4 regions of the Paenibacillus sp. P3E genome follow, and region 1 is predicted to be linked to each of the others. Evidence: riboswitches for the same ligand, from Rfam matches in the RefSeq annotation. Region 1 holds a riboswitch; each other region holds the start of a gene.

Region 1 (7,837 bases):
AGCTGGCATACATCGCAGCATCAGCCCAGCCGAGGTGCATCGGCTTCATCCGCGGATAAATGTCCAGCACCCCATACCCTTTCATCCAAAAAAACAGCGGAATCCATCCGCTTACCGTAAACAGCAACAGCATGGCTTTATCCTGCAGGTCCAGCTTGTATATGCCGTATACGCTGCGTTTGCGGATGCCATACCCCCGCGCTTTCATTGAGTCTGCCGTCTGCAGGGCCTCTTCCAGTGACCAGGTCAGCAGCACCTTGAGCAGTGTCATGCCGTCCCTCATTCTGGAGCGCAGACTGCCCTTGCCCGCATCCACTCCCCGAATCCGCTGGATCAGGGTGATCTGCCGTAGCCGCCGCTGGAACAAGGGGACGAACCGCATGGTCATAAGCGTAAGCAGGGTAGTCCGGGGGGCAGCCGCAGCGAACAGGTACATGAATTTATCAGTAGTAACCGTGTAATTATAAGAGATGAACAGAATAAAGACAGTCAGCAGCACCAGCATCATCATCAGCCCGTACAGTACGGCTTCTAGTGTAATCGGCTGATCCATAAAATAAAACAGAATATGCGCCCCCCTGTGTGAAAACAAGGGATTGAGCACTGCCACGGAAACCGCCATCAGCAGATAAAAGGGCAGGCCGCGCAGCAGCCCGCGTCCTTGTCCCTGTAGCACCAGGAGGAAGGTCAGTCCGGCAATCTCCGTTGCCAGGAACAGGGGATGAAACAGCAAAGCGGCGAATAATAGCAGCCCTGCATAATAGACCATCGCCACCGAAGGATGCATCGAACGGAAGCCGCTGCTCATTGCACTTCGGCCCCCACATCCTTGCCGAGATCCAGCGTATACAGCCACTCCACGGTATCTCCAGGCTTCAGTGTGTAGCCTCCTGCCCCCTTCCCGGGGATTTCACCGTTGACTCTGTATATCCAGCCGCTCTCCGGCCCGTGGTCAAACTCATAGAGATTATCTATTCCTTCTACATAAGCGAAGCTTTTGGCTCCCTGGTATTCCATTTGAATCTTATTCTTGCGGGTAATGCGCTTCAGCAGCTCCAGCGCACTCTCCCCATCCTTGACTTCCACGGCGGCTGCCGCAAAAATCGTCCCGTGCTCCTCATCTCCGGTAATGGAGAACGTTACGGTGTCTTCGGCCCCGGCAGGCTTCGCCGGGGCGGCTGATGCGGCAGCAGTCGGCTTCACCGCTGCCGGGGCTTGCGCTGTGGCGGCAGGCTTCGCCGTTGCCGCCGGCTTGGTGCCTGCTGAGGGCTTCGCGCCCGCAGCAGGCTTCGCAGGCCCGGCCGGGGCTTGCGCCGTGGCCGGAGCTGCGCTGGCGGCCGCCGGCGCGGATGCAGCCGGCGCAGCAGCGCTGCCCGTAACGGGAGCTGGCTCCGTTACGGCAGCGGCAGACGGCGCGGTGCCAGCGGCCGCGCCGGAAGCGGCGGGCGGCGGCGCGGATGCAGCCGCCCCCGTGGACGTCCCGGCGGCGGATTCCGCGCCGGACGGCAGGGGGCTTGCGGCGTCCCCGGGAATAGGGGACGCCGGGTTCTGGGGCTGCGGGCTCTGCACCGCAGCCGTATTCGCGGCGGCGGGGCTTGGACCGCCGCCGGCTGTGTCTGCGCCGGATGCGCAGCCGGCGAGCAGCAGCGCTGCGGCCAGAAGCAGCAGCGGGTAAGACAGCCATTGCTGGATGGACCTCAACATGAACATGGACACCTCCGGGAAAAGGGAAAGGAACGGGGCTGCAGACTGCTCCCCCGTTCCGTTCTTTTACAATATGATTGCTGGTATAACGGCACTGTCTCCACTTCATACCTGGACAGGCCTATAAGGACTGGAAAAGCGTTATTTCGCAATATCCGCTCTTTTCTCTGACTATATGGACACAGAAGCCGTTATTATGCTACTTCATTCTGGAAATCGGTCAAAAGTCACTAGATAAGTGCATCGGAGTCCGTTTCCGTTCGCAAGGGGATCGGCTAGAGGCTGCCTTACCGTAAATTATGCGTACAGCTTTGAGCATCCTGCTACTTCACAGAAACTGACTATACATCCACCTGACCGATCTGGCCATTTAACTAACTCCAGTTACTCCAATTCAAACCAAATCTGAATGGATCAACTTCACTGGAGCAAGTAACATCAAGGCAATCTTACAGCCACAACGGCCGCCATTTCTCTGGTGACCGCTGCCGCCGGGTCAAAGGTACCGCCAGATCCGGTCATATAGCCCAGCTGAGTGACGGAATGGACAGCAGATAGCGCGTAGCTGCTAATCCGGGCCTCGTCCGTAAATTTCACAGCCTGCGGGGCTGACGCAGAAGCTGTATTTTCCAGCTTGAGCGCTCTGGCGATCATGACAGCCATATCCTGGCGGGAGATGATGCCGTTCGGATTAAAGGTTGTAGCCGTGATCCCATCGACAATGCCGAGCTGTTTGGCTCTCAGCACTATTCCATAATACCATGCGCCAGTCTTGACGTCGCTGAATACCGGTGCACTGCTTGCTGAAGAAGGCTCATTGTGGGTCAGTCTGAGCAGCAGAGCCGCAAATTCCGCACGGGTAATCTTCTGCTTCGGCGCAAAGATCAGGCTGTTTCCGCTGACCCCTTCCATCAGCTTCCGGGTGTAAGCCTGATGCACGGAATCCAGCGCCCAGGCCGAAATCAGGTCCTCATCGGTGAATACCGCTCCCCCGGTCACACCGGAAGGAGAAATGCTGAACAGCTTCGACTCACCGTTCAGATAACGGCTATACGCTGTCAGCGCCAGCAGTGCCTGCTCGGTAGCTACGCTGTTCGCGGGTTGTCCCAGTGTATGCGCATAACCGCCGTCCGCTTGCCGGAAGGAAGCCAGATGGCTGAGCAATCCGCCTTTGGCTTTGACAAACCGGGAGTCATTCGGGCCAATGCCCGCAGCACTCAGGGCAATAATCACCTGCGCTGTACTCTCACTGTTCGCTTCACCAGCCTGTTTGTAGCCGCCGTCTTCCTGCTGCTGCTGTGACAGCCAGGCAATGGCCTTGTCTATTGCCGCCGCAACAGCAGCCTGGTCAGCATGAGCAGCAAGTGCGGTAACCGCCATTGCGGTAATATCCGGATCTGCTGTTCCGCCTGCAGTGAGCGGGAATCCGCCGTCCTTATTCTGAGCTTCGAGCAGGGCTTGAGTCAGGCGTTCTTTGGTCCACTTGGCACTCGAAGGCACCGTATAGGAGCCGCTATCCAGGGCAATCAGGGCAAAAATTAGACCATTATTTCCCTGGCTGGTCAACTTGTCATTGTTGTAGATTTTCTCAATCAGGTTATAGCCGCCGAACGTCTGCGGATCTGCACCCGCAGCAGCCACAGCCAAAACTAGACGCTCATAGTCTGTAACCTTGCGGAGCTGCCCCTGACTGTCCGACAGCTGCTCCTTCACCCCTGCCAGATAAGCAGCAGGTACCGCATGACCTGAACGGGCAAGCCCAACAGCCTGCCAGTCACTGAGCTCTTCCGTTGCTGTTATGCCCTTCGCTGTAGCAGCAATGTCGCTTTTCAGCTGCTCTGGCTTAGGCTCCCACTTGCTGCGGTCAACCACTGCGTAATCGGTGAAGTGGCTCACCTTTCCGGTGAGAACCCCCGTCTTGGCATCCAATACAGACGGAACCGGAATCCAGCGGCCTGTGGCCGGATCAAGCCAGACCAAGGCCAGATTAGCTGGATTAGGGACTGTTACAGGCACCGTAATGGACAAGTCGACCGGCTTCACAAATTTGGTACCATCCGGGGAGAAGGTGTACAGCCCCGATACCAGCTCCTTGCGGGACGAGCTGTTCTCCCGCACGCTGATCTTCACGGTTCCGGTAACCGCACCGGCCGGAATCAGCAGTTGCACTTCACCGCCGCTGTCCTTTAAGGCTGCACCTGCACCAGGGGTAACTTCCTGCTCGAAGGCAGCAGAGTTTGCCGTGAATTTCCCGCTCAGAGCCGCCGCTTCTGACGCCGTCATTCTTGCGTTCAGGTTCGTAACGGCTGTTGTCTGCCCCACCTGATTCAGCGGAAGAGTGTTGTCAGTGGTGATGTCCACGGTTCCCGTACTTCCCGGGAGACCGCCTGCGCCTGGAGAAGAGGTTTCATAATCTGTCGTGTAGGACCAGACAAGTACATCTCCATTACTCAATTTATAATCAGCCGCACTAAATCCGGGGTCCTTACCATTTACGTAATAGAGCCATCCGCTTTTGGGTCCCCGGTCAAATTCTTTGAGACCGTCGATAGACACCACATACAGGCTTCCGCCGGAGGTGGTGGCCTCTACTTTGCCCCCTAATTGACGTTTCAGCAGGCTGTATGCCGTTTCCCCCGGATTCAAGACCACCTGCGTGCTGGGCAGAATCGTTCCTTTGGCACTGTCTCCGATAACCGAGATCGTTGCCGATGCCGGCTGAGGCACAACTGCCGGATCTGCAACGGTCAGCTTTTGCGTATAGCGGGCAATCTTCGGTGTGCTGTCGGCAACATAGCCGGTTACAGCAAGCGTGTACGCACCCGCAGGCAGACCTTTATCAAAGGCAGCTATACCTTGGTCATTAGTAGTTACTGCTGTGCCGCCAATCGTGACCTGTATACCCGCTGCTGGCGTTACCACCGGGTCAGAGGTAAAGGTGGTATTATTCCAGACCCACTGCTTCTGCGCTACCGCAACGGTGAACTTTTCACCCGGCTTCGGCTTCGCTGGACTGACCTGTACCGTATCCACCACCTGGGTATCCGCACCGGCATAATACACCAGCACCCGGTCGGATGCCTCCAGTACGTAATCCCCCATCCCGACAGACGGGTAGATCCATTCGCCGCCCCGCTGCACCGCAAAGCTCCAATAGCCCTTATACGTGCCGCTCTCTATTCCGTTGATCGACGAGACATAGCTGCCAAAAGAAGATTCTGTGATCTTCAGCGGAATATTGCCAGACTCGGCGAGCTTCTTCAGTGCTTCCAGTGCATTATACGCCTCCAGCGTACCGTCGATGACGGGTCCCTGTGGACCTTCAACCGACAGATAAGCCGCTACATTCTTGGGAGCGATCTTCAATGACTGCGTATATTTCGCAACTGCAGGGGCCTTCCCCGGAGCGTAGCCGGTCACAGCAAGCGTATAATCACCTGCTGGAATTCCTCCGGTAAAAGCGGCAATGCCTTTTGCATCTGTTGTGACCGTATGATCCCCAATCGTCACCTGTACCCCGGCAGCGCTTGAGGTTACCGGACTGGAAGTGGCTGTGGAATTATTCCATACCCATGTTTTTTGGGTGACCGTGACGTTAAAAGCTTCACCCTCTCTAGGCTGCACCTTGGAAAGGGCTACTTGATCTACAAGCTGTGTATCGCTGCCAGCATAATAAACCAGCAGCTTGTCCGACTCCTTCAGCTTGAAGTCTTTCATGCCTACATCGACGCTTGCCCATTCACCGCCGCGCGAAACGGCATACATCCAGCCATCATACCCGCCATAGGTCCCGGCAGAGATGTTGCCGATACCCGTAACATAGTTACCGGAAGGGTTCGTAACCGGCAGGCCATTTGCCGCAGCTACTTTGTCCAGCGCCTCGAGTACATTTCCCGCATACGCGCTGCCCTGGCCCAGCGTCTTCTCAGGGCCTTCGATCGTGAGCGGCACATAGACTAGCGGATTCTGCGGTGCCGGTTTGGAAAAGTCATACAGTTTGCCGTTCGTTCCACCGCTGAACAAGCTGTAGGCCACCAGGGCCTGGAGTCCCTGCTCCGTGGCCAGCACATTGGCGCTGCCGCCTTGATTATGGGCAAAGGCACCACTCTCCAGCCGGAAGCTCAGAAGTCTGCTGATTAGATCCGCTTCGTTCTTGGTGAACTTGTCACTGGTGGGGTCTATGCTATAAGAAGACAGGGCAATGATGGCCTGGGCCACACTTTCGCTGCTGTCCCCGTAACCTCCGCTGGCATCCTGTTTGGCGGCCAGCCAGGCTACAGCTTTTTGTCCGGCTGTCGTAACAGCTGCTTCATTCTTATGAGCAGAAAGGGCAGTCAGGACGATGGCCGTCATATCCGGATCGCTCGCTCCCGGGAACAGAGCGAAGCCACCGTCACTGTTTTGCTTGGATAGAATTTCGCTTAGCAACGACGACTGGTTCCATTTGGCATCGCCGGGAAGCGTATAGCTGCCGGAATCCAGTGCGAGCAGCGCATATACCGGAGCATTCAGCGACTGGCCGCTAATTTTGTCACTATTGTAGATGCGCTCCAGCAGATTGTACCCTGCCCCCGAACCACTTCCGGCAAAATTCGCCGGATCCCCGCCGGTCGCCCGCACGGCAAGCACAATTCGTGCATAATCCGTAACGTTCGGGAAAATGCCTCCCGCAGCCTGCACCTTCTGTGCAAGCGATTGGGCATAGCTCTCCGGCACCCGGTAGCCCGCCTGGGCCAGGCCGATCGCCTGCCACTCCGAAGTCACACCGCCGCTGATAATATATTCAGCAGCTGTATACGTTGCCTGCGAGACCGATACCTGTCCCCCGGGAACTGCTGCAGTTAGTGCCGCTGCTGCTTCTCCGTCCGCAGCATGGTCAGCCGCATACACAGCGTCTGCAACACTATTCGTTACCTTGTTAGCGGAGGCTCCTGCCGCAGCAAAAGCCTGTCCCGCCGGAACCACAGCGGTACCTGTAATCGAAATAAGCAGTAATAAGACCAGACCAAATACAAAAGACTTGGCAGAATACAATGTCTTCATCGTCAACCTCTTTCCTTTTTACTGAAATGGATTGTAGTGCACAGCAGGGGATGACCCTAACAACATAAAGACCGCCCTTGTTCAGGGCGGCCCGGAAAAATACAAAGTGAAGGTTCCGGCTCCTAAGCTCCGGACTCCATCCATCTGCATATGTTCCGCATTCTTACCCCACGAAGAATAGAAACGTTCACGAAAAAGGCAGGTCTCCTGGCTTATGCCTCATTGCTGCTCTTGGCCTTCCCATCCTTCTACCGGACAGTGGCCGCTCTAAGAGCCGCTCCGCATTTACAGTGGCGGGACCGCGCCGGATTTGCACCGTGCTTCCCTTTTAAGCCGATTCTGATTCTGTGAAGCAGAACCGGCACCTTCTCCATAACCTATTAAATTTTAATATCCATAATCATATCCAGTATTCCCTTGTATGTCTATAGACAAGCTTTTTCATAGTGGACGTAGGTAGCCCAGCAAACTTTCAGAAGGATTTAGTATGTTTCTAGCTTTTGCAATTATGGTTAGTTTCTTTGTACGTCATTTGTTAATGCCTCGCCTGTAGAAATGGTAAAAACACATGTCACTAAAGCCAAGTGGTCGGGATTTTTTAAGGGGGATTCTATGCCAAAACTACACGATCAGAATTTGACATCTTCTACTTATATTAATATTGATTTTATATACCACATCAAACAAGTTAACCGCTCCATCGTTATAGCTAAGTAAATGAAAATCCGATAGAAATAATTTCTTATACTTCATAATTGAGAAAAAGACTGATACACCTCTATCAGTCTTTTCTGTTTAACATTGTATTCAACTAATTATTCTTCTGCTTTGCAACTTGCATACCACCGATGATAAACATGAGAATCCCAATTACTGCTAGAATAATCCGAACTAAAAATGGACTCAATGAAAACACAGCTTCACCCTGCCAGACCACTCCGAACAACCTTTCATCCAGCCCCACAATCGCCAATAATGGCTTAAGAAACAAACACAGCACTAATAATACTATCCCCCAAATAATATTGCTGTTCATTGATTCAAAACCTCTTTTCCAATTCATTTTAACTTGGTCACTTTGGTGTGAAAC
Region 2 (7,837 bases), on a different contig from region 1:
GAATTCGGACGATTATCACTGGATGGAAGTGTTGATGCGCGAAGCTGCCAAGTTTATGGACTCCATCACGCTGCATTACTATACCGTTCCCGGCGCAACTTGGGAGCATAAGGGTGCGGCTACCGGCTTTGAAACTTCGGAATATTTCACAACACTGGAAAAGGCGCTGCACATGGAAGAATTGGTATCCCGCCACAGCGTGATTATGGACAAATACGATCCTGAGAAAAGAGTCGGCCTGATCGTAGATGAATGGGGTACCTGGTATGATGTGGAGCCGGGCACGAACCCGGGCTTCCTGTATCAGCAGAACACGATCCGCGATGCGCTGGTTGCCGGATTGACACTGAATATTTTCCACAAGCACAGCGACCGTGTGCGGATGGCGAATATTGCCCAGACGATTAACGTGCTGCAGGCCGTTATTCTTACCGAAGGCGAGAAAATGCTGCTGACTCCGACTTATCATGTATTTAATATGTACAAGGTGCATCAGGACGCCGAACTGCTCGATCTGACGCTGGACAGCGGTTCTTACAGCTATGACGGTAAGGAGATTCCGGAAGTATCCGCTTCGGCATCGGTAACAGCTGAAGGTGTCATTCATGTAAGCCTGTGCAACCTGAATCATGCATCCGCAGCGGTGCTTCCGCTGGAGCTGCGCGGACTTGCCGGTAAAGCGGTGCAGATTTCCGGCACTACGCTTGCCGGGGCAACCATCGATGCCCATAACTCGTTCAGTGAGCCGGAAGCGGTTGCTCCGCAGCTCTTCACTGCCTTCAAGCTGGAAGGAGATACGCTTACTGTGGAACTGCCGGCGATGTCGGTAACGGTACTGGAAATTACACCGAACGCATAAAAGGAGTACTGTTATGGCCACAACCTCTGCCTGCAAAGGCTGCCGGGACGATTATAAAGTAACAGAAGCACAGATCGCCCGTATAATGGCGTCATCCATGTTCAATGAAGGCAACACCGCTTCAGATCAGGTGTATACGGAGCGGGTCGCCATCTGCAGGACCTGCCCCAAACTGCAGGATGGCGTAACCTGCACGGCCTGCGGCTGCATCATACCGGTTGTGGCCCGGCTGAAAGCGCGCGGTTGTCCGCTCCCCGGCGGCGGTCTATGGCAGCCTGTTAACGAATAGGCGCGTACAGAAGTCGTCAGGCCAGGCAGTCTAGAATACAGCATCGCATGAATATGACTGAACCCAAAACCCCCGAATTCCACCAGTTTGGTAAACTGTGGAACTCGGGGGTTCTTATTTTTGTTCACTCACGTATAAGCGGGCTTAAGCAGATCCAGCCGCCTCACTGCTATCCGGCATATCTGTATAGTATAGATCAACCAGCATGTCTTCGTTGTAATTGCCAAACCCTTTGCCGAACAGGGTAAGGCCCCCGATATGCTCGGCGTCCTCTTCCACTGAAAGCATGAACGTCCATTGTTTGCTGCGAATGCCCACCTGGTCAAGCGTAACCTCAGACAGTTTATGACCATCCATAAAAGTGCCCTTGGGCGTAACCCTCAGCTGCTTGAGCAATCCATATTGATTGGTGAGTGCAGGCCACCAGGAGGGTGTATATTTGCCCTGTCTGTCTCCGTAATCGCCGGGACTGGTCCAAAAGCCAAGTTTGTGCCCGTTCAGGGTGAAGGTGATGTCCGAAGGCCAATTGTTATTGATGGACGGCGCTTCTGAGGCAATCTCCATCGTTATAACCAGTTCCTCGGGCTGCTGGCTGGACAGCAGAAAGTTGGGGATTTTATATTCGACATACCCTTTGCCAAACCAGAGAATACCGGCATTCATCCGCTCCAGATCCCAGAAATAACGCGGATCGTCAAAGCTGCCGATGACTTGCTCGGTCGTAGCCAGTCCACAGGTCGGTTCGATCTGGAAATTCGAATAATGCCCGACCGGAATCTCATTCCGGTGGCTTTTGCGCTCCGTTTTGTCTTGGCCCGGGAACAGAATCTCAGCATGGTCCACGGCAATCGTGCAGATCTTCTGCAGGCCGCTCCGTCCCGGAGCCATATGGGTGCGGATCAGCCCGGCGGCTTCCAGCTTACGCACATGCATGGTCATGATCGCACTGCTGAGCTTGACCGATCCGGCTAATTCCTTGACATTCATGGGCTGAACGGCGAGCAGACGGAGCATATGCAGGCGTACAGAGCTGGATAATGCTTCGTACACCGGCAGGGATTCTTCAGTAAGATCAAGTTTCATGAAAGGCCTCCGATTCAGGATTATAGTTAATAATTATATTACTCAAGTGGCATTCTTACAAGCTTCCTGCGGCTGCACTTTTATCACAGACATGTGTGAGCGATGTCCGCTATGATGTACAGGATGAATCAGCGACGAAACAAGGTGCCTTTGATTGTATATCAAGGGATAACAGGGAATCGGGTGCAACTCCCGAGCGGTCCCGCCACTGTAAGGAAGAGCCGGCTTTCAAAAGGTCACTCGGTGATAGCTCCGGGGAAGACGAAAGCCATGCTGTGATCCCGAGCCAGGAGACCTACCTTGTTTGCGCACACACGACTCTACGCGGATAGGAGCGGTGTACGAACGGATGATCAGATGGGGGTGCGCTGCTTGTTTTGGCGGCGGAGCAGCCTTCTCTTTGTGATCTGAACACGTACATATAACTCCCACCCCCTCAGGGCGGGAGTTTTTGGTTTGAAAGGTAAGAGTGTATATGTTTCATGCATATGAAAATTAAGGATGGAGGTTTTTGAATGCACAAACGCAGTTTTTGGCGTTTTGCAGCTTTGGTCTGTGTATTTGCCGTTTATTTGTTGCTGAATGAACCGGGCACAGCTGAAGCGATGCACATTATGGAAGGTTTTTTACCGGTAGGCTGGGCGTTGTTCTGGTGGGCGGCCTTTCTGCCATTCTTTTTACTTGGAGTCCGTAAGCTTACCCGAATCACCCGGGACAATCCCGAGCTGAAGCTGCTGATGGGTCTGTCGGGTGCCTTCACATTTGTGCTGTCCGCCCTCAAAATGCCGTCGGTAACCGGAAGCAGCTCCCATCCTACAGGGACGGGACTTGGCGCTGTGATGCTGGGGCCGCTGCCGATGAGCGTGATCGGATCGGTTGTGCTGTTGTTCCAGGCACTGCTGCTGGCGCACGGCGGAATTACTACACTTGGCGCGAACGCCTTCTCCATGGCGGTGGCCGGACCTTTTGCCGGTTATGCGGCCTATAGGCTGATCATGAAACTGAACGGCCGGGAAAAGCTGGCGGTGTTCTGTGCGGCTGCGGTAGCGGATCTGATGACTTATGTCGTCACTTCCTTTCAGCTTGCGGTGGCTTTTCCGTCGGCAGATGGCGGCGTGCTGGCTTCCTTTGCTAAATTTGGCGGTATATTTGCCGTGACCCAGATTCCGCTGGCAGTCAGCGAAGGACTCTTGACCGTGCTGCTCTGGAACTGGCTGAAGGCTTACAGTCCGCAGGAGCTGTCACTGCTCAAACGTGCAGCCGGGGGAGGCGGCGAACGGTGAAGAACAAATGGAGAAACCTGTTGATGCTGCTCGCAGTGATTCTGCTGGTGGTCCTGCCGCTTCTGCTTGTGAACGGGGATTTCGGCGGAGCCGATGACGCGGCCGAGAGTGCAATCACGGAGATTGATCCCACATACAAGCCCTGGTTCAAACCGCTGGCTGAGCTGCCGGGTGAGACGGAGAGCATGCTGTTCGCGCTGCAGGCAGCCCTTGGTGCAGGAGTGATCGGCTATACGCTGGGTCTCTTGAGGGGAAGACAGGACCGGCAGAACCAGCAGAACCGGCAGAAGCTGAATGATTAGAAGAATGGATGCGTTATCCTGCAACAATGCCCTGAGGCAGCTGTCCCCGATGTGGAAGAGCCTTTTTGCGGCAGTTATGTTCATACTCGCTTATGTGCTGCATCCGGCGCTTCAGATGCTTATTGCACTCTGGATGATACGGTGGTGTCTTCTCTACGCCAAAATCCCCCCGCGCGCTTATGGCCTTCTTGTCGGCACAGCGTTGTTGTTCTTCGGCCTCAGCCTGCCGGCATTGCTGGTGGAGTTCGGCCATCCGGCTGCCGGAGAGGCTTCTTGGCATCTGCAGATTCCAGGCATGTCCCGGGTTCTGTACATGACCCCGGCAGGGGGAATGCGGGCTGTGCTGCTGCTGGCCCGGGTGTCAGCCTGCCTGGCCTGCTGCCTGTTCATTATACTGACGACACCGTTTGGCGAGCTGCTGCAGGTGCTCCGCCGGCTGCGGATGCCGCAGATTGTGCTGGAACTGATGCTGATTATGTACCGCTTCCTGTTCCTGCTGGATGACACAGCCCATGGACTGCTTCTGGCCAGGCGCCTGCGCGGCGGTCAAAGGGGCTTCTGGTCGAAGCTGCAGGAGGCTGCAAGTATGGCAGCTTCACTGTTCGCAAACACCATGCACCGGTACTATGGGCTGTCGCAGGGGCTGGCAACCCGGGGATTTACCGGGGAGATTCTTTTACCGCCCTATGTGAAGCGCACAGTGCCGCGAAGGTTTGCCTTTGAAGCCTATGCCGGAATCGCGCTCCTGGTGGCTGCACAACTGTGGCTGCTATGGGCTTGATGCGAAAGATGATGATCCATGAGTGAAGCCGCCTGGAGAAGAGGAGCCACATGAACATAGATTACAGTTTGGCCTTTGAAGATGTTGTGTTTCATTATCCGGACACGATGGAGCCTGCACTCCGCGGGTTGACCGTGGCCGTCCCAAAGGGCTGTAAAACAGCCTTGCTTGGACATAACGGTTCCGGTAAATCAACGTTATTTCTCCATGCGGTAGGCCTGCTGCGGCCGCAAAAGGGTACGCTGCTGCAGGCGGGGCTGCCTGTATCTTACGCAAAAAAAGAACTGGCCGCCCTGCGCCGCAGAGTCGGTCTGGTGTTTCAGGACCCTGAGCAGCAGCTGATCTTGAGCACGCCAATGGAGGATATCTCCTTCGGGCTGCGGGGCACCGGTATGGATGAGAAGGAAATTGAATCACGTTGTGCTGCCGTTCTGGAGCAATTGAACCTTACTGCTCTAAAGGATAAACCCATCCATCAGCTCAGCCTGGGCCAGAAAAAGCGCACGGCGCTTGCAGGCGTAATAGCGATGGAACCGGAGCTGATCTTGCTCGACGAGCCAACGTCTTACCTGGACCCGCTGTCCGAGGCACAGCTTCTAGATGGCCTGGACAGTATACACCGTAAGGGCACAACTGTGGTTATGGCCACGCACGATATGAATCTGGCTTACCGCTGGGCGGACTGGATCATCGTGCTCGATCATGGCTCCTGCCGGGCCGCCGGAACGCCGGATGATATTTTTGCGGGGCCGGAGACTCTGCAGGCGATTGGCCTGGAGCTCCCGCTGCTGGCAGAGCTGTGGCACAGCCTGCCCCTGCACGTAACGCAAGGAGTCACGGCTCCCCGGAATGCCGGGGATTTCAAGGCGCTGCTTGGCAGTCTGCTGGGTGAAAGGATGGACGGGTAGTGTCAGGCTAGCCGGTTGGTTAGGAACTACGGTGAGGGTTAATGCGCTGATGCAGGCCATAGAGGAAGCAGTTGAACAGCATTACACACGAACGGGGGAACAAGAATGAACAAGCTAGGAAAGCTGCTGATTATCGGCTTTGGGCCTGGTGCTATGGAGCATATTACGGGCCGCGCTTTAACGGCGCTGGAAGAAAGTGAGGCCGTGATCGGCTACAGCACTTATGTGGACTTGATCCGGCCGCTTCTGCGCCATCAGGAAGTTGTCGGTACAGGCATGACCGAGGAGGTTAGCCGGGCCCAGGAAGCGGTTCGCCGGGCCGAAGCCGGGCAGACCATTGCGGTCATCTCCAGCGGAGATGCGGGTGTATATGGAATGGCGGGGCTGGTCTACGAAGTGCTGATCGAACGGGGCTGGACCCCCGACACTGGTGTAGAGGTCGAAGTGATTCCAGGGATATCGGCCATTCAATCCTGCTCCTCACTGCTAGGGGCACCGATTATGCACGATTCCTGCACGATCAGCCTGAGTGACCATCTTACGCCTTGGGAGAGCATTGCGGCACGTGTAGAAGCGGCGGGAGCCGCGGACTTCGTAATTGCCTTTTACAATCCGCGCAGCGGGAAGCGTACCCACCAGATTGAAGAGGCCCGTCAGATTCTGCTCCGCTACCGGGAACCTGCCACTCCGGTCGGGATCGTAAAAAGCGCCTACCGTGACCGGCAGCAGACCATCGTCACGACGCTTCAGGATATGCTGAATCATGAGATCGGTATGCTCTCGACGGTGATCGTCGGGAATTCCGCCACAATAGTCTATGAAGGCCTCCTGGTTACACCGCGCGGCTACGGGCGCAAGTATAGCCTAGGCGCAGATACGCAGGTATTGAAGCCGCACGAACGGCTGCGGACCTCAGCGGAGCCTTGGTCGCTGGCGGCGGCACTGGCAGGCGGTGAAGCTTCCACTACTGGGCAGACCTTGGCTGGTCCGGTACTGAAAGTGCAAGCAGAACGTGAAACGGATGCAGTGAACGCGGGAGCGGTGCTGAACGTCGGGTATCCACCGGAAGTCAATGAGCCCGCAGCGGTAGGGCTAAACGAATCGCCTCCGGGCGACTACGTGAAGGTGAAAACCTGTGGCTTTTGTGACTTGAGAAAAGAAGGTGCCCGGGCAGCGGCAGAACGGTTATTTCAACAGCTGAACGGCCGATCTACGCCTAGAGAACTGCAGATCAGCGTAACTGGCTGCGGGATGGCGTGCAACTCAGCGGTGCTGGAGGATATCGGCCTTATCTATTCCAAAGGAAGCTTTGAACTGTACCTTGGCGGCAAAAAATCCGGACGTGCCGCACATGCGGGCACACGGGTCCGTGAGGAAATGAACGAAGAGGAAGCGATAGCCGCTGTAACAGCGGTTGTGGAACAATACTGTGCGCAAGGCTATCCGAATGAGCGGTTTTATACTTTTTTTGAACGGATGGGCCGGGGAATTGCTGTGAACTTTACAAGTTCGAAGAGCATACTGCATGCTGAACACAAGCATCTGCAGAACCCGGAAAGTGCCCGCCGGAGAACGGCTGTGCTGTTAGTAGGACATGGCAGCCGTGTGGAAGAGGGGAATGAGGAGCTGCGGAGTTTCACCAGTTTGCTGGCTGCCCGGAGGCCGGAGCTTACGATTGAAACCTGCTTTATCGAGTTGTCGGCCCCATCCATTTCCGAAGGGATAGATCAATGTGTGCGTGGAGGAGCCGGTAAGGTCTATGTGGTGCCGATTATTTTGTTCGCGGCGGGACATTCCAAGCTGGATATTCCGATGGCTCTGGATCAAGCAAAGCTGAAATATCCGGGTGTGGAATTTATCTATGGCCGACCGATTGGCGTGCAGGAGAGAGCGGTAGACATTCTGATGGACCGCATCGCCGGGGCTATGCCGTTGTCGCGGCCGATTCAGGCATCTGCACGGCTGGAGACGGCAGCTGCACTGTCAGAGGAAAAGGTCAATGTACCAGATGAAGACACCATTGTGCTGATCATGGGCCGGGGAGGCAGTGACCCGGATGCGAACAGTGACCTCTGTAAACTTACACGGATGCTCTGGGAAAGAACTTCCTATAAAAGCGTCGAGGCCTGCTTTATTGCCATGGCCAAGCCTTCGCTGAACGCAGGGTTGGAACGGTGCCTGGCACTTGGCGCACGTAAAATCATCGTGCTGCCGTATTTATTGTTCACTGGGGTGCTGATGAAGCAGTTCAGCGAAACGGTGAACGATTTTGCTGAAGCTCACCCGGAGATTGAAGTAGAGGCAGGGAGCTATCTAGGCTCACACCCGCTGC
Region 3 (7,837 bases), on a different contig from region 1:
GATATGCCGGTATTTTTCTGATGCTGGCGCTGGAAAATGTCTTTCCCCCCATTCCTTCAGAGGTCATCCTGCCCTTTGGCGGATTTATGACTACAACCTCCGGACTCACGATACCGGGTGTGCTTATTGCCTCTACGGCGGGTTCTTTGCTGGGTGCAGCCATTCTGTATTGGATCGGCCGGATGCTGGATGTCAGCCGAATGGAGCGTATTGTGGACCGCTACGGCAAATGGATACGGATTAAGAAAAGTGATATCCGCAAAGCGGATGCCTGGTTTGATAAATACGGCTACTGGACGGTGCTGTTCTGCCGGATGGTGCCGCTGGTGCGCAGTCTGATCTCGATTCCGGCAGGAATGTCGGGAATGAAGTTCGGACTTTTTATGCTGTTTACGACGATCGGTACACTGGGCTGGAATACACTGCTGATCCTGCTGGGTGCTGCGTTAGGAGAGTCCTGGGAGGACATTGGAGGGTATATAGAGGCTTATTCCAGCGTGGTCTACGCCCTGATTGCCGGAGGAATTCTCGTGCTGGGACTGTTGTATTTGCGTAAACGCCGTACCGCCGGCAAAGCCCGCGGGTAACAACACCAACAAATTCTATGCTTTGGAAGCGAGTTTTGAACGAAGCAATTTCATAGATGTGATGCTCACAAAACTAAGTTTATGCTTTCGTAGCGAGTTTTGTACGAAGTGATTTCATAGATGCAATGCTCACAAAACTTTTAGGAGGAGATTCCATGGAGCTTTTGACTATAATTAAAGCAATCATCTTGGGTATTGTTGAAGGTTTGACTGAATTTGCTCCGGTGTCCTCCACAGGCCATATGATTATTGTTGATGATATGTGGCTGAAATCGCAGGAATTTCTCGGAAAATACACAGCGAATACGTTCAAGGTAGTGATTCAGCTGGGCTCGATCCTGGCCGTGGTGGTGATTTTCCGCAACCGGTTCATCGATCTCCTGGGTCTGAAGCGGTTCAGCCGCAAAGAGCTGACAGCGGTGCCGGAAGGACAGCCAGCAGTGGAAACGGCGGGACGGTTGAAGCTGGCACAGGTGCTTGTGGGTCTTATCCCTGCCGGGGTGCTCGGCTTTCTGTTCGAGGATTATATTGATGAGCATTTGTTTTCGACCTCAACGGTGCTGATTGGTCTGGTCGTAGGTGCAATACTGATGATCTGTGCAGACCTGTTTGCCCCCAAAAAGATCAAAACGGAGAGTGTCGATCAAATTACATATAGGCAGGCGCTATCGGTCGGTCTGATCCAGTGTTTCTCGCTGTGGCCGGGCTTCTCCCGTTCCGGTTCCACGATCTCCGGTGGCGTTCTGCTCGGTATGAGCCATCGTGCCGCGGCCGACTTCACCTTCATTATGGCGGTGCCGATTATGGCTGGAGCCAGCCTGATTTCACTGCTGAAGAACTGGCAGTACTTCACTCTCGATGCGCTGCCGTTCTTTATTGCCGGGTTTATCAGCGCCTTTTTGTTCGCGCTGCTGTCCATGCGTTTCTTCCTGAAGCTGATCAACCGCATTAAGCTTCTGCCGTTTGCGATCTATCGGATTGTTCTTGCTGTAGTGGTATATCTGGTATGGTTCTAGAATAGAAAAAATAATGCAGGCGGTGCCTTCCTTGGAGGGTATCGCCTTTTTATCATGAGCACTGATCAAGATTCAAGTGCCAAATCGGGCAAAAAGCTGATTTGCTATAGCGAATGTGTATAGCTGAAATCGCCGGAATCTGTTGCGAATGGCAAAAAAGGTACAGTATGATGGCATCAGATTAAAGGATGAAGTTTTGAAAAGCGAATATAGGAGACAGGTGCCGGATGGAGCGAATGTAGCTTTTGTCCAGCTTAATAGGGAAGTTCGGCTCGAAACCGACGCGGTCCCGCCACTGTAACGGAAGAGTTCCAGCTTAATGTGTCACTGGCAGACAGGTAGATCCAGCCGGGGAAGACTTGCTGAAGAACGATGACTCCGCTAGCCAGGAGACCTGCCTGACTCAGAAGCACTGCAGTACCTACGGTAGATAGGGAGGTGTTCAGACGTTATTCCATTTAGAAGATCAATGGGCGTCTTTCCCTGTGGCTTATTTTTCGGGAGAGGCGTCTTTTTATAAGGACATACAACAAATAGCGAACAGATGAGGAGCAGATCTCAATGACAACAAAATTGATCACCAGCAATCTGGGGTACCCGAGAATCGGCAAAAACCGTGAATGGAAAAAAACACTGGAGGCTTACTGGTCCGGTAAAATTGGCGAGCAGGAGTTCCGTGCTGAAATGGCGGACATTCAGCTTCAGCACCTGCAGTCGCAGCAACAGGCCGGTATTGACCTGATCCCGGTGAATGATTTCACCTTCTACGATCATGTGCTGGACACAGCCGTCATGTTCGGCATTGTGCCGCCACGTTATGATTATGACGGCGGGGCTGTCCCGCTTGATCTATATTTCGCCATGGCCCGCGGCAATGCGGCCGCCCCGGCCTGCGAGATGACCAAATGGTTCAATACGAATTACCATTATATCGTGCCGGAGATCGGCAGCCTTACACCCCGGCTGACTGAGAACAAACCGCTGGCCGCCTACCGCTTCGCCAAAGCGCAGGCGGGTATTGAAGGCAAGCCAGTCATTGTGGGACTGTATACCTTCCTCAAGCTGTCCAAGGGATTTCCGGCTGCGGACATCAGCGAGGTTGCCGCCCGCTTCCTGCCGGCTTATATTCAGCTGCTGCAGGAGCTTCAGCAGGAAGGTGTAGCCTGGGTGCAGATCGACGAACCAGCCATCGTTATAGGATTGAACGCGGAAGACATTGCCTTGCTGAAGACCATTTATAGCGGGATTTCCGCTGCAGTCCCCGGCTTGAATCTGATTCTGCAGACTTATTTTGAAGCGGCTGAACCCTTGGAAGCATTGCTTGAATTGCCGGTACAGGCCATTGGCCTTGACTTCGTCCATGATGGCGGTGCGAATCTGGAGGCGATCGGACGACTTGGCTGGCCGGAAGATAAATGGCTGGGTGCAGGCATAATTGATGGACGCAGCATCTGGCGTGCCGACCCTGATACCAAGCTTGGACTGATTGAGAAGCTGGCTCTTCATGTGCCGCTGGACCGGCTGATTCTTCAGCCATCCTCCAGCCTGCTCCATGTACCGGTTACGGTGCAGAGCGAAGGGAAGCTGAAGCCTGCTGTGAAGCAGGCGCTGGCCTTCGCTGACGAAAAGCTGACAGAGCTTCGGCTGCTCGCCGCAGCCGCAGGTGGTGACAACGGAACGGCCGAGGCGGAGCTTGCGGAGAGCCGGGAAGCGCTGGCTGTCTTCCGCGCACTTCCTGAACGCGGCCGCCGGGATGTGGCGGAGCAGGTCCGCCGTCTGGACGAACTTCCGGACAGCCGGAGCCTGCCGTTCGCAGAGCGTGTGAAGCTGCAGCAGGATAAATGGCGTTTGCCCCTGCTGCCGACTACAACTATCGGCAGCTTCCCGCAGACGGCTGAGGTCCGCCAGGCGCGTCTCAAATGGCGCAAAGGGGTGTGGAATGAGGAGCGCTATGATACGTTCGTCCGCCGTCAAATCGCCGAGGCGATTACACTTCAGGAGGAGCTTGGTCTGGATGTGCTGGTACATGGTGAATTTGAGCGGACGGATATGGTCGAGTTCTTCGGCGAGAAGCTGGGCGGCTATCTGTTCACCCAGAATGGCTGGGTGCAATCCTATGGCTCGCGCTGCGTGAAGCCTCCGGTGATTTACGCGGATGTCGCTTTTATCCAGCCAATGACCGTCAAAGAAAGCGTCTATGCCCAGTCCTTGACGAAGCTGCCGGTAAAAGGCATGCTGACCGGACCGGTAACCATCCTGAACTGGTCCTTCGTACGCGATGATCTCAGCCGAGAAGAGGTAGCGAAGCAAATTGCCCTTGCTCTCCGTCACGAGGTTCAAGCGCTGGAGGATGCCGGAATCGAGATGATTCAGGTGGATGAGCCGGCCATCCGCGAAGGGCTGCCGCTGAAGGCGGAAGACCATGAGAATTATTTGAATTGGGCTGTACGGTCCTTCCGGGTGGCCACAACCCATGTGAAGGATACCACGCAGGTTCATACGCATATGTGCTACAGCGAATTTAACGACATGATCGGGGCGATCTCGGCTATGGATGCGGATGTGATCTCCATTGAGACTTCCCGCAGCCATGGGGAGCTGATTTCGGCTTTTGAAGAGCATGATTATGATAAAGGCATTGGTCTGGGTGTCTATGATATCCATAGTCCCCGTGTTCCGGAAGTAGAGGAGATGACGCAGAATATTGAGCGCGCACTGCGTGTACTGGATGCCGGACAATTCTGGATCAATCCAGACTGCGGGCTGAAGACACGCGGCTGGGAAGAGACGGAGGCGGCACTTCGCAACATGGTTCTGGCCGCAGGTAATGTGCGGAAGAAAAACGCTTGATAATCATTCTCAATCTTGCTAGAATGAGAAAAAGAATAGAAGGAACCTGGACCAGGCTTCCTTCTTATCCTTGAATGGTACGTCTTTTCGCAGGAGGGTTTCACCTCCCCTTGCTGGAATCGACGCCATCTATACAGCAACGAACTGAACGGCAAGGTGGAGCTTGTCCGAGCAGAACCTAACCCTTATTCCTTGTGAATATAGGGTTTTTGGTGTTTTTTCTTTTCGCGAATCTTATATCCCCAAATAACGAAAGCACCTTTAGATGGGCAAATCAGCCACTGGATTGGAAAATCTACCGAATTCCTGCAACCTTCCAGCTTTTGGAACGTCAAAGACTTTAACGCGAAAGATGCCTACAGACAAAAAGCTCTTCGCTGGCAGCAATCTGTACAAAAGAAGCGGAAATTCCACTACACTTTTGGAGGAATGGGCATGCAAAAAAGGGGTCTGCATTATCTGTATTATGTATTGGGACTAATAGTGTTTGCTATCGTTTTGGCAGGGTGCGGGGCTGGAAGCAATAATGATTCTGCAAGCCGGTCGGAGATGAAGGCAGACAATTCCAGCACGGCAGAAGGCTTCGACGGCGCAGCAGACCAGAACACTTCAGCGAATGCTGCACCGAAGGATCAAGCAGTGTCGGCTGCAGCTGAAGCTCCTGCGGCTGAGGGAGACAAGGGTGGCGGAGGAAGCTCAGCAGTGAGCAACACGGATGCAGCGCGTGCAGCTGAAGGAACGGCCGGTTTTACGGGAAATGACGTTGTGGCAGGATTGAACAAAAAGCTGATCTATCACGCCAGCCTAACGATGGAAGTGACGGACTATGCTAAGGCGCAGACAGAAGTACGCAATATGGTGACGCTCGCAGAAGGTTATATTGTTGAATTTTCGGAGAATACCTCCGAATATGAGCATGGCGGAGCCTTTATTCTGAAGGTGCCTGCTTCGGGATTTTCTTCTTTTCTGGACCATTTGGAAAAGATCAAAAACGTGAAGCTTCAGCAAAAAATCCAGGGTCAGGACGTTTCAGAGGAATATGTGGATCTGGGGTCGCGCCTCAAGGCCAAGCAGTTGATGGAGGGCCAATATATCGAGTTTATGAAAAAGGCAACCAAATCCGCTGACCTCGTGGCGTTTGCCAACCAGCTTGGTGCCATTCAGGAGGAAATAGAGACGATCAAGGGCAGAATGCGATATATTGACCAGAATGTATCTTTTTCTACGGTTGAGCTTCGACTGTACCAGACTGAAGAGAGCGTGGATATTGCCAAGACCAAAGAACAAGGGCCGTTAATGGACCGGGCTTCGGATGCGCTTCGGAGCAGTCTGCATGCACTGTCCGTGATGTTTCAATGGCTCTTTATATTTCTGGCTGCTGCGCTTCCGGTATTGATTGTAGCTGCTGTTGTTGTGGTGATTGTGCTCTGGGTCCGCAAAAGAAACAAGTCACGGGATCATGGGACGGTAATGCGTATCCGTCAGGTGAGCCGGGAGCAGAACCAGCCGCTGCAGGAACAGACCACCGGGAATGCGGCGCCTGTTCCTGATGCTGATGAGCGGGACGAAAAAAAACCGGAATAATATGATTTTACAGAAGAAAAAAGCCTCCAACACCGCTGCTTGCGGGTTGGAGGCTTTGTGACGCGGATGTGCAACTGAGCGGAATAACCGCTGTTAGTTAAGCATGCTGGAACAGTACGCGGTATTCGCTGTAGCCTTCCTTTTCCAAATCCTCTTTCGGAACAAAGCGGAGTGCTGCCGAGTTAATGCAGTAGCGCAGGCCGTTTGGACCGGGACCATCGTTAAATACATGTCCAAGATGAGAATCTGCTGCTTTGCTGCGGACCTCAGTGCGGACCATCAGATGGCTGAGATCCGTCTTCTCCTTGACCGAATAGTCGCGGATCGGACGGGTGAAGCTGGGCCAGCCGCAGCCGGAGTCGAATTTATCGCTGGAGCTGAACAGCGGCTCACCGGATACGATATCGACATAGATGCCATCCCCGTGATGATCCCAGAACTCATTGCGGAAAGGGGATTCGGTTGCATTGTTCTGAGTAACTTCATATTGCAGCGGCGTCAGACGTTCCTTGAGGCTCTGCTTCTCCTCCTTGTGCTTCCAGTGGTCCTCGATAAAAGCGTCCCGCCCGGAGCCTTTGCGGTAACGTTTATAGTGACCGGGATTCTTGTGGTGATACCCCTGATGGTACTCTTCTGCACGGTAAAAGGGCTTGGCTGGAAGGATCGGCGTCACGATAGGGGCGGAGAAACGTCCGCTGGCCTGCAAGTCCGCCTTGGAGGCTTCAGCCTGCTCCCGCTGCTCTTCGGAGTGGGTGAAAATGGCAGTCCCGTATGAAGTGCCGCGGTCATAGAACTGCCCTCCGGCATCGGTAGGGTCAATCTGCTGCCAGAACAGCTCCAGAAGCTTGGGGTATGGGAAAATATCAGGTTGAAAGGTGATCTGCACCGCTTCCACATGTCCTGTGGTTTCCGAGCAAACCTCTTCATAAGTCGGGTTAACGGTATGTCCGCCCGTATACCCGGATATAATCTCAACGATTCCTGGAAGTTCTTCAAATGGTGATACCATACACCAGAAACAGCCCCCGGCAAACGTGGCCTTTTCTGTTTTGCTGCTTATATTGTCAGATTGAACATCACTCATGAATATCCCTCCATTCATAGATTGCAATTAAATAGATCACAATGTAATTATAAAACAAAAAAGCGCCGCCTGCCAGTTAGCGGCGTTTTGTGCAAAAATAAGAATTCATGTGCTTACTGGCATCAATCTTTCTTGGAGCTGAAGGATCGTGGACGTAGCGATAATATGGCCAGAGCCAGTACTGCCACATATACCAGGATAGCCATCCACGCGCTTCGCGGATGCTGGAACAGCTGGCCGCCGAGAAAGGCATATAAAGCAATCGCAGGAATTTTGCCCAGTCCGGATGCCACAAGATAACTCCAAAAGGGCAACCCGGCGGCGCCTGCATAGATATTCACTCCCATCTGCGGAACGACCGGTGCAAGCCGGGCTAGCACTACCGCTGCAAATGGCCTCCGCTGCACGGCAGATGTGAATTTATCCAGCGCGGGTACTGATGCCAAATAAGTACGGGCTTTTTCCTGGAACATGTGTTGAACAATACCATAGATCATCGCCCCGGCAAGGGTAGACGCACTCCAGCAAATCACCGCAGCCGCCAGACTTCCATAGGCATACCCGTAAATCCCGATTATCAGTTTATAAGGCACCGGCGGGAACATCGCCAGCAAAGTAGCGGCACCAAAGCCCAAAAACAGATTATGATCCTGCCGCAGCCAGGCCAGGATATCATACCTGTAGATAAACGTGAGGAATATTCCCGAAACATACAG
Region 4 (7,837 bases), on a different contig from region 1:
GCACCGCCTACATGCACCCACCCCAAATCAAACTCAGCCACCATATCTCCAGCCGGAATCCGCTCCAGCCAGATGTCGATCACAGCCTGCCCGTTGACCTGCTTGAACTCAAAGTCATGGTTATGATAGCCGTACTTCAGACCCGCCGCCCGCACAAGTTCAGAGGCCTTTTCAAAGAAAGGCACCAGTGCAAGCACATCGTCCAGTGCCGGATGCTGCGGAAGCGGTGCCGAAGGCGTGATGATATACTCCAGCCCCACCTCCCGGGCATATTCAATCTCTCTGGATAACGCCGATTGCATCTTCTCCAGGCTGCTGAAATCCAGTCCGACATGTGCCGAAGGAGCCGCCAGCCCCAGCTCATCCAGCGTTCTGCGCAGTTCGGCAGCCGATACGCCGAAATAACCGGCAAATTCCACCGACTTGTATCCGATCTCCGCCACATTGCGCAGTGTGCCCAGAAAATCCTTTTCGGCCATATCCCGTAGTGTATACATCTGTATCCCGACCTGCTGATTCATTGCCGCCATAGAGGACACGCTCCTTGTATGCTGTAATTATTCAGAACTATTCCGCCTGCAGCTTGCGCTCCACCGATTCCAGCTTGCTGCGGCTTGTGGAGGGCTTGTCGCGCCGGTCATCAATCTTGAGTGAGGTGGACACCCTTTGCGCTCCGGCAGTAAAAGGGGACTCGTGCAATGCTTCGACGGCCGCCAGAATCCGCGCCAGCGGTCCCTCGATAATTGTGCCCATGGATGTCAGCTCGTAAGTTATACCTTCCACTGTCTCCAGCACGCGCTGCATATCCGCAACATAGCTGCTGAGGCTGGTGCTGCCTGTTCCGATCGGAATTACGGTTACTTCGCCAATAGCCATTCGAAACCCCTCCTACTATAAAATATAAAAAAATCCGGTATATAAGTCTTCAGTCCCCTTTATTGTAGCAACTCCCGCCTCCCCCCACAAATCCCCCCTAATATGGGGACAATTTATGAACTAGAATCGGAAAAATTTACACACAAGTTGTGGATTACCTGTGGACGAACTGTGGACGAATGCCGGGATATCTGTGGATGGGCTGTGGATCATCTGTGAGTAAATCGGCTGAATCCGCCCCCAGCGCGGGCTCGCAAAAAAATGTTTACAAACACAAGATATTGGGTTATTTTTATCTAGCGACAACAAAATATAGTGGAAACAGGTGCTTTGCTCTCTCAAGAGAGTTGAAGCTTAATAGGGAAGCGCGGTGCAAATCCGCTGTGGTCCCGCCACTGTAACCGGATGTTCCGCAGGCTTCCACAAGCCCCTGCGGAACAGTATCTGGAGGCTCACGCCACTGAGGGTATTCCCCCTTGGGAAGGTGCCTCCAAGATTCACCGGAAGCCAGGAGACCTGCCTGTTTCCGGGCACCATCATTTACGCCTGCGAGGAACAGGAGAGGTGTCCGCATGCGGCCTGCACAAGCAGATTTAGCCTTCCCCCAGGATGGGAAGCAAAGGCTGCCGATACCTGAATGCGATAAGCCTTATCGCGCTCAGGTATCGGCTTCTGCGGGAAAGCTTCTTTCCATGGAGACCATCCGTAAATATCCAGTTTCGGTTATTTGCGTTACGCATCCGGGCATTTTCCGCCGTCCTCGGCGGAAGATGCTCTTTTTACTGAGTTAAGGGGTGTCTTATTACAATTAGAACGTTTTTTATATACCGAGAGGAGAGGGCTATACAATGACGCTGCTGGAGAAACGGTACAACGGTGGACAAGCTGCACAGGAGGATCTATTAGAGGAAGTCATCCATTTGGGGCGCGATATTATCGACAGCCGGGATTTGGATCTGCTGCGCGAGAATGCCAATTTGAACGGAGAGAGCTTCTCCGGCAAAATGAGCAAGTTCGGCAGTGAGTATTCCAAGTGGTATGCCCGCAACTTCACAATGCCGCCGCAACTGGTACAGGCTACCCTTGATAACGTAGTGTATGTCCATGATCTGGACCAATACGCGATCGGAACCACCAACTGCATCTTCATCCCGTTTGAACGGCTTCTCCGCGAAGGCTTCAACACCGGCAACGGCAGCGTGCGTCCTCCCAACTCGATCATGACTGCAATGTCGCTCGTAGCGATTATTTTCCAGTCTCAGCAAAATGCCCAATACGGCGGCGTATCCGCCAACAAGCTGGATTATGACCTGGCCCCTTATGTGACCAAGTCCTTTGCCAAGCTGTTCCGCAAGGGACTCGAATATTTCGAAGAAGGACAAGCCGGTGAGCATCTTGGCGAAGTCACTATGAGCCGCAGCGATCTGGCAGAGCTGTATCCGCGGGCCTTCCGCTTTGCATTAAAAGAAACAGAGAGCGAAACGCTGCAGGCAGCAGAGAGCATGATACATAACCTGAATACGATGTCCAGCCGCTCGGGCGGCCAGATTCCTTTTACCAGCATCAACTACGGTACGTGCACCTCTCCCGAAGGCCAGCTCGTGATCAGCTCGCTGCTGACCGCAACGATGAACGGACTCGGCAGCGGCGAAACGCCGGTATTTCCGATCCAGATCTTCAAATGCAAGCAGGGCGTGAACCAGCAACAGGGCGATCCGAACTATCACTTGTTCCTCAAAGCTGCCGAATGCTCTGCCCGCAGACTGTACCCGAACTTCGCCAATCTGGATGCGCCGCTCAACATGCAATATTATGATCCGGCCGACCCGGATACTGAATTTGCAACCATGGGCTGCCGCACTCGGGTGCTGGGCGACCGCTTCGGACGCAACCACTGCTCCGGCAAAGGCAACCTGTCCTTCAATACGCTCAATCTCGTGCGGTTGGGACTGGCTTACGGAACTGCCACAGGACGCCGGCTTGCCGCCGACGAGAAAGGCTTCTATGACGATCTGAACCATTACATGGACATCGCTCTGGATGGGCTGCTCCACCGCTTCCGCATCCAGGCTTCCCAGAAGGCTAAAGCCTCTGATTTCATGATGCGCGAAGGCGTCTGGGAAGGCGGCCAGGACCTGGCTCCCGAGGATTCGGTTGGCGAACTGCTGAAGCACGGCAGTCTGTCGATTGGCTTCATCGGCATGGCCGAGTGCATGAAGGCCATGTACGGTAAGCATCACGGCGAGGACATGGAGACCCATGCCAAGGCGCTCGCTATTGTCCGCCACATGCGGGAATACTGCGACCGTAAGAGCGAGGAACTGAACCTCAACATCACCCTGTTCGCCACACCTGCTGAAGGGCTGTCCGGCAAGTTCACCAAGGTGGACCGTAAAGTACTGGGCTCCATTCCGGGCATCACCGACCGCGAATACTATACGAACTCTTTCCACATCCCGGTCTACCATGAGCTGAGCGCTGCGCAGAAAATCAGCCTGGAAGCACCGTTCCATGAATACTGCAATGCGGGTGCAATCTCTTATGTGGAGCTGAATGGTAATGCTCGCAGCAACCCGGCAGCTTTTGTCAAGATTATCCGTTACGCGCTGGAACAGCAAGTTAGCTATTTCAGCATCAACCATCCGGTGGACCGCTGCTCGAACTGCGGCTACGAAGGCGTGATTGGCACCAATTGCCCTTCCTGCGACGCGCATGAGAACGATGTGCATATCCGCCGTCTGCGCCGGGTAACCGGCTACCTGACCGGCGACTATCAGACCCGCTTCAATGCCGCCAAGCAAGCCGAAGTAAGGGACCGCGTTAAGCACCTATGAACATATGTGGCTACTACCCGGAATCGATCAATGAAGGAGAAGGCATGCGGGCCGTCCTTTTCCTCAGCGGCTGCCGTCACCGCTGCCCGGGCTGCTTCAATCCCAAGACCTGGAACTTCAATTTTGGCGAGCCGTTCACACGGGAGCGCCAACGGGAGATCATTGCCGAAATAGCCGCGAATCCGCTGCTGGACGGACTGACACTGGCAGGCGGCGACCCTTTATTCTCGGCAGAGGAGGCTGCGGGCTTCATTCTGGAGCTGCGCAGCGTGCTGCCGGAGTATCCCGTCTGGATTTACACCGGCTATACCTATGAAGAGCTTACAGCGACACCCGGCTCACCCGAATGGAACCTGCTGGCCCTGTGCCAGGTCGTGATCGACGGACGTTTTGTGGAAGAGCTCAAAGACACTACCCTTCCCTACCGGGGAAGCAGCAACCAGCGCATTATTGATATTCAGGCCAGTCTCGCCGGTACGGAAATCGTACATTGGGAGCCGGCTGCCTTATAAATTCAGTTAACTTTCAAAGAGCAGGCCAAGCCTCGGGGCGGGCCGCTCTCTGCGCTTATATACTTCAATTTGTGATATTGAAAATTAAACCCAAAAATGAAAGGATGGTTAAACTTATGCCACAGCTCGTAGTGAAACCCGATAACCGCCAACTGGCTTTTGATGAAATCCGCATTTCCGTGTACGCCGACCGTATCCTGAACGGCCTGGATCAATTAAGCAAGGAAACTCTGATCCGCGGAGTGCAGTCCAAGCTGCGCCGTGATGAGGTCAGCGGAGAAGAGATCAGCAATGCTTTTACGATGAGTGCCCTTGAACTCGTTACCAAAGAGGAGCCGGACTGGAAGTTCGCTGCTGCGCGTTCACTGCTAACCTCCCTGTACAAAAAAGCTGCCGTCAACCGCCGCTACAAAGCATACCCGGAAGAGCCTTACGGCGAGCTGTACCCGCTGATTACCGATCTCGTGAAGAAGGGCATCTACCGTGAAGAACTACTGTCCCACTACACCAAGGAGCAGATTGAGGAACTGGGCAGCTGCATCGATTACACGCGCGACCTGCTGTTCGATTACATCGGCCTGCTGACCCTGTCGGACCGTTATCTGGCGCATGACTTTGACGGCCGCGTAATGGAGCTTCCACAGGAGCGTTATATGATTATCGCAATGTTCCTCATGCACACAGAGCCGGTAGAGAAACGGCTGGATCTGGTCAAAGAAGCCTACTGGGCCATGAGCAACATTTACATGACCGCTGCCACACCTACCATGTCCAATGCGGGTAAAAAAGTCGCCGGACAGCTCTCCAGCTGCTTCATCGACACCGTGGACGACTCGCTCGAAGGCATTTTCGACTCCAATACCGATGTGGCCCGCCTAAGCAAAATGGGCGGAGGCATCGGCGTCTACCTCGGCAAGGTGCGGGCCCGCGGGTCCGATATCCGCGGCCACAAGAACACCAGCTCCGGTGTCATTCCGTGGATTCGCCAGCTGAACAATACCGCAGTCAGCGTAGACCAGCTCGGCACACGCAAAGGTGCTGTCGCCGTCTACCTCGATGTTTTCCATAAAGATATTCTTGCCTTCCTCGACCTGAAGCTGAACAACGGCGACGAGAGAATGCGCGCGCATGACGTGTTCCACGGTGTCTGCCTGCCTGACCTGTTCATGGAGGCTGTGGAAGCACGCGGCCACTGGAACCTCTTCTGCCCGCATGAAGTGAAGAAGGTGATGGGCTGGAAGGATGACCGCGGTCGCGCGCTGGGCCTCGAGGATTTCTATGACGAGAAGCTTGGACAAGGTGCTTTCCGTGAAAAGTATGCCGAAGCCACTGCCAATCTGGAGCTGTCCCGCATCACGGTTCCGGCCATCGACATCATGAAGCGGATTATGAAATCGCAGCTGGAAACCGGCACCCCGTATATGTTCTACCGCGATACGGTGAACCGCTCCAATCCCAACCGGCACCAGGGGATGGTCTTCTCCTCCAACCTGTGCACGGAAATCATGCAGAATCAATCGGCAACCGTTATCGAGAGTGAAGAACTGGTTACCAAGGACGGCCAGACCCGGATCGTTATCTCGAAGGTTCCCGGAGACTTCGTAGTCTGCAACCTGAACTCCATCCACCTGGCCCGCGCAATTCCGGCCGGTGTGCTGGAGCGGCTGATACCGATTCAGGTTCGTATGCTCGACAATGTCATCGACATCAACAATATTGAAGTGCTGCAGGCACAGTACACGAACAGCCAATACCGCGCGGTGGGCCTCGGCACCTTCGGCCTGCATCACCTGCTGGCGCTGAAGGGCATCCGCTGGGAATCCGACGAAGCCGTGGAATATAACAATCATCTATATGAACACATTAACTATCTGCTCGTGCGCTCCAGCATGGAGCTGGCCCGCGAGAAGGGCCGTTATCCGAAGTTTGCCGGTTCTGACTGGGAAACTGGTGCTTACTTCACCTCGCGCGGCTATACCAGCGGCGAGCAGGAAGGCAAATACGTGACAACAGAGCAGTGGCGCGAGCTACAGCAGGAAGTGGCTGCCGACGGCGTGCGCAATGCCTGGATGTTCGCGATAGCCCCGAACGGCTCGACCTCGATCATTGCCGGGTCCACCGCCAGCATCGATCCGCTGTACGAGCTGCTCTCCTATGAGGAGAAAACCACCTACAAGATCGCCAACCCGGCACCGGATCTGTCCGAGAAGACGATCTGGTATTACAAAACGGCATTCCTGATCGACCAGAACTGGTCGATCCGCATGGCCTCTGCCCGTCAGCGCCATGTCGATCAGGGCCAAAGCTTCAACTTGTATGTGACCCCTGACATCAAGGCCACCGATTTCCTGAACCTGCATCTGAACGCCTGGAAGGGCGGATTGAAATCGACTTATTATGTGCGGAGCCGTGCCCTGACCATAGAAGAGTGCGAGTCTTGCGCGAGTTAAAGACTAACTTTAATAGGGGGCACTTGGAGTCACGGAGAGGAAGTTTGGAACTGTAGGAGCGTTAGCGTTCGCCTTTGTCTGCGGATTTCCACCGCGAACAGCGGTTTAAATCAAGAAATCTGCAGACAACAGCGACCGGAAGTCCAAACATTCCTCGTAGTGGCGAATAAAGTGCCGGCTTTTAAAGTGACCAGATTAGCCCCGCAAAATACAGGAGGGAAACAACATGCAACTACAAAAGATTTTTAATACCGAAGCCCCGAACCAGTCTACACGGATCATCGACGGGGAATGTTCAGGGATACTGAACTGGAACGATATCCGCATGCCGCACATGTACAAGCTGTACAAGGTGCTGCTGCTGAACCACTGGATCGCCGATGAGATCCCGATGTCGAAGGATGCGCAGCAGTTCCCGCAGCTGGAGGCGGAAGAGCAGCGTGTGTTCAAGATTAACATCGCCCTGCTGGCGGTGCTGGATTCGATGCAAACGATGTTCGTTGGTGATGTAAAACGTTATTTTACCGACTCTTCACTGGAAGCTATTTCGGCGATCATCGGACAGCAGGAGGTTGTGCACAACCAGTCCTACTCTTACGTCCTCTCTTCGATTGTCTCAGACAGCGAGCAGAAGGAGATTTTTGAATACTGGAAACATGATCCGGTGCTGCTGGAACGCAACCAGTTCATCTCCGACATCTATCAGGAGTTCCGGGATGCGCCATCCAAGGAGACTTTTTTCCGGGCGATGGTGGCCGATCTGATTCTGGAGGGGATTTTCTTCTATAGTACCTTTGCCTTCTTCTACAACCTGGCCCGTGACCAGAAAATGATGGCGACCAGCCAGATGATCTCTTACATTCAGCGTGATGAGAATCAGCACTGTTACTTCTTCGCCGAAGTATTCAAGCAGCTGCTGGTGGATTTCCCTGAGCTGAACACCAAAGAAAATATGGATTACGTCTACCGTACCATCGACCGCGCTGTAGAGCTGGAGACCAATTGGGGCCACTACACGCTGACCAACGTGCGCGGCATTGATATGAACGAGCTGAGCGACTACATCAAATACACCGCCAACAAGCGCCTGACGCTGATGGGTCTGGACAAAGCCTACACAGGCGTAGACGTCAACTGCATGCCATGGATCAAGCCATTCTCCGAC

The links. A riboswitch is a leader RNA that binds a small molecule or an ion and turns the genes downstream of it on or off. The one in region 1 is predicted to bind cobalamin.
Region 2: another riboswitch for cobalamin. It lies ahead of A3842_RS22990 (energy-coupling factor ABC transporter permease); the one in region 1 lies ahead of A3842_RS30680 (S-layer homology domain-containing protein).
Region 3: another riboswitch for cobalamin. It lies ahead of metE (5-methyltetrahydropteroyltriglutamate--homocysteine S-methyltransferase); the one in region 1 lies ahead of A3842_RS30680 (S-layer homology domain-containing protein).
Region 4: another riboswitch for cobalamin. It lies ahead of A3842_RS13630 (anaerobic ribonucleoside triphosphate reductase); the one in region 1 lies ahead of A3842_RS30680 (S-layer homology domain-containing protein).

What each region holds. Positions count from the first base shown of each region.
Region 1 covers NZ_LVWH01000235.1:12,779-20,615, forward strand. Annotated here, with positions in the region: gene A3842_RS30670 (energy-coupling factor transporter transmembrane component T) at 1-808, opposite strand, end outside; gene A3842_RS30675 (DUF4430 domain-containing protein) at 805-1,704, opposite strand; gene A3842_RS30680 (S-layer homology domain-containing protein) at 2,143-6,747, opposite strand; cobalamin riboswitch at 6,928-7,131, opposite strand; gene A3842_RS30685 (hypothetical protein) at 7,559-7,783, opposite strand.
Region 2 covers NZ_LVWH01000192.1:10,319-18,155, forward strand. Annotated here, with positions in the region: gene A3842_RS22975 (alpha-N-arabinofuranosidase) at 1-859, shown strand, start outside; gene A3842_RS22980 (DUF6171 family protein) at 873-1,148, shown strand; gene A3842_RS22985 (ArsR/SmtB family transcription factor) at 1,293-2,231, opposite strand; cobalamin riboswitch at 2,357-2,548, shown strand; gene A3842_RS22990 (energy-coupling factor ABC transporter permease) at 2,747-3,514, shown strand; gene A3842_RS22995 (energy-coupling factor ABC transporter substrate-binding protein) at 3,511-3,816, shown strand; gene cbiQ (cobalt ECF transporter T component CbiQ) at 3,809-4,597, shown strand; gene A3842_RS23005 (energy-coupling factor ABC transporter ATP-binding protein) at 4,648-5,505, shown strand; gene cobJ (precorrin-3B C(17)-methyltransferase) at 5,611-7,837, shown strand, end outside.
Region 3 covers NZ_LVWH01000181.1:1,528-9,364, reverse strand. Annotated here, with positions in the region: gene A3842_RS20235 (DedA family protein) at 1-587, shown strand, start outside; gene A3842_RS20230 (undecaprenyl-diphosphate phosphatase) at 743-1,603, shown strand; cobalamin riboswitch at 1,805-2,019, shown strand; gene metE (5-methyltetrahydropteroyltriglutamate--homocysteine S-methyltransferase) at 2,165-4,453, shown strand; gene A3842_RS20220 (DUF4349 domain-containing protein) at 4,889-6,037, shown strand; gene msrB (peptide-methionine (R)-S-oxide reductase MsrB) at 6,135-7,121, opposite strand; gene A3842_RS20210 (TVP38/TMEM64 family protein) at 7,244-7,837, opposite strand, start outside.
Region 4 covers NZ_LVWH01000160.1:69,698-77,534, reverse strand. Annotated here, with positions in the region: gene A3842_RS13645 (sugar phosphate isomerase/epimerase family protein) at 1-530, opposite strand, end outside; gene A3842_RS13640 (MTH1187 family thiamine-binding protein) at 568-876, opposite strand; cobalamin riboswitch at 1,183-1,414, shown strand; gene A3842_RS13630 (anaerobic ribonucleoside triphosphate reductase) at 1,725-3,710, shown strand; gene nrdG (anaerobic ribonucleoside-triphosphate reductase activating protein) at 3,707-4,222, shown strand; gene A3842_RS13620 (ribonucleoside-diphosphate reductase subunit alpha) at 4,339-6,672, shown strand; gene A3842_RS13615 (ribonucleotide-diphosphate reductase subunit beta) at 6,899-7,837, shown strand, end outside.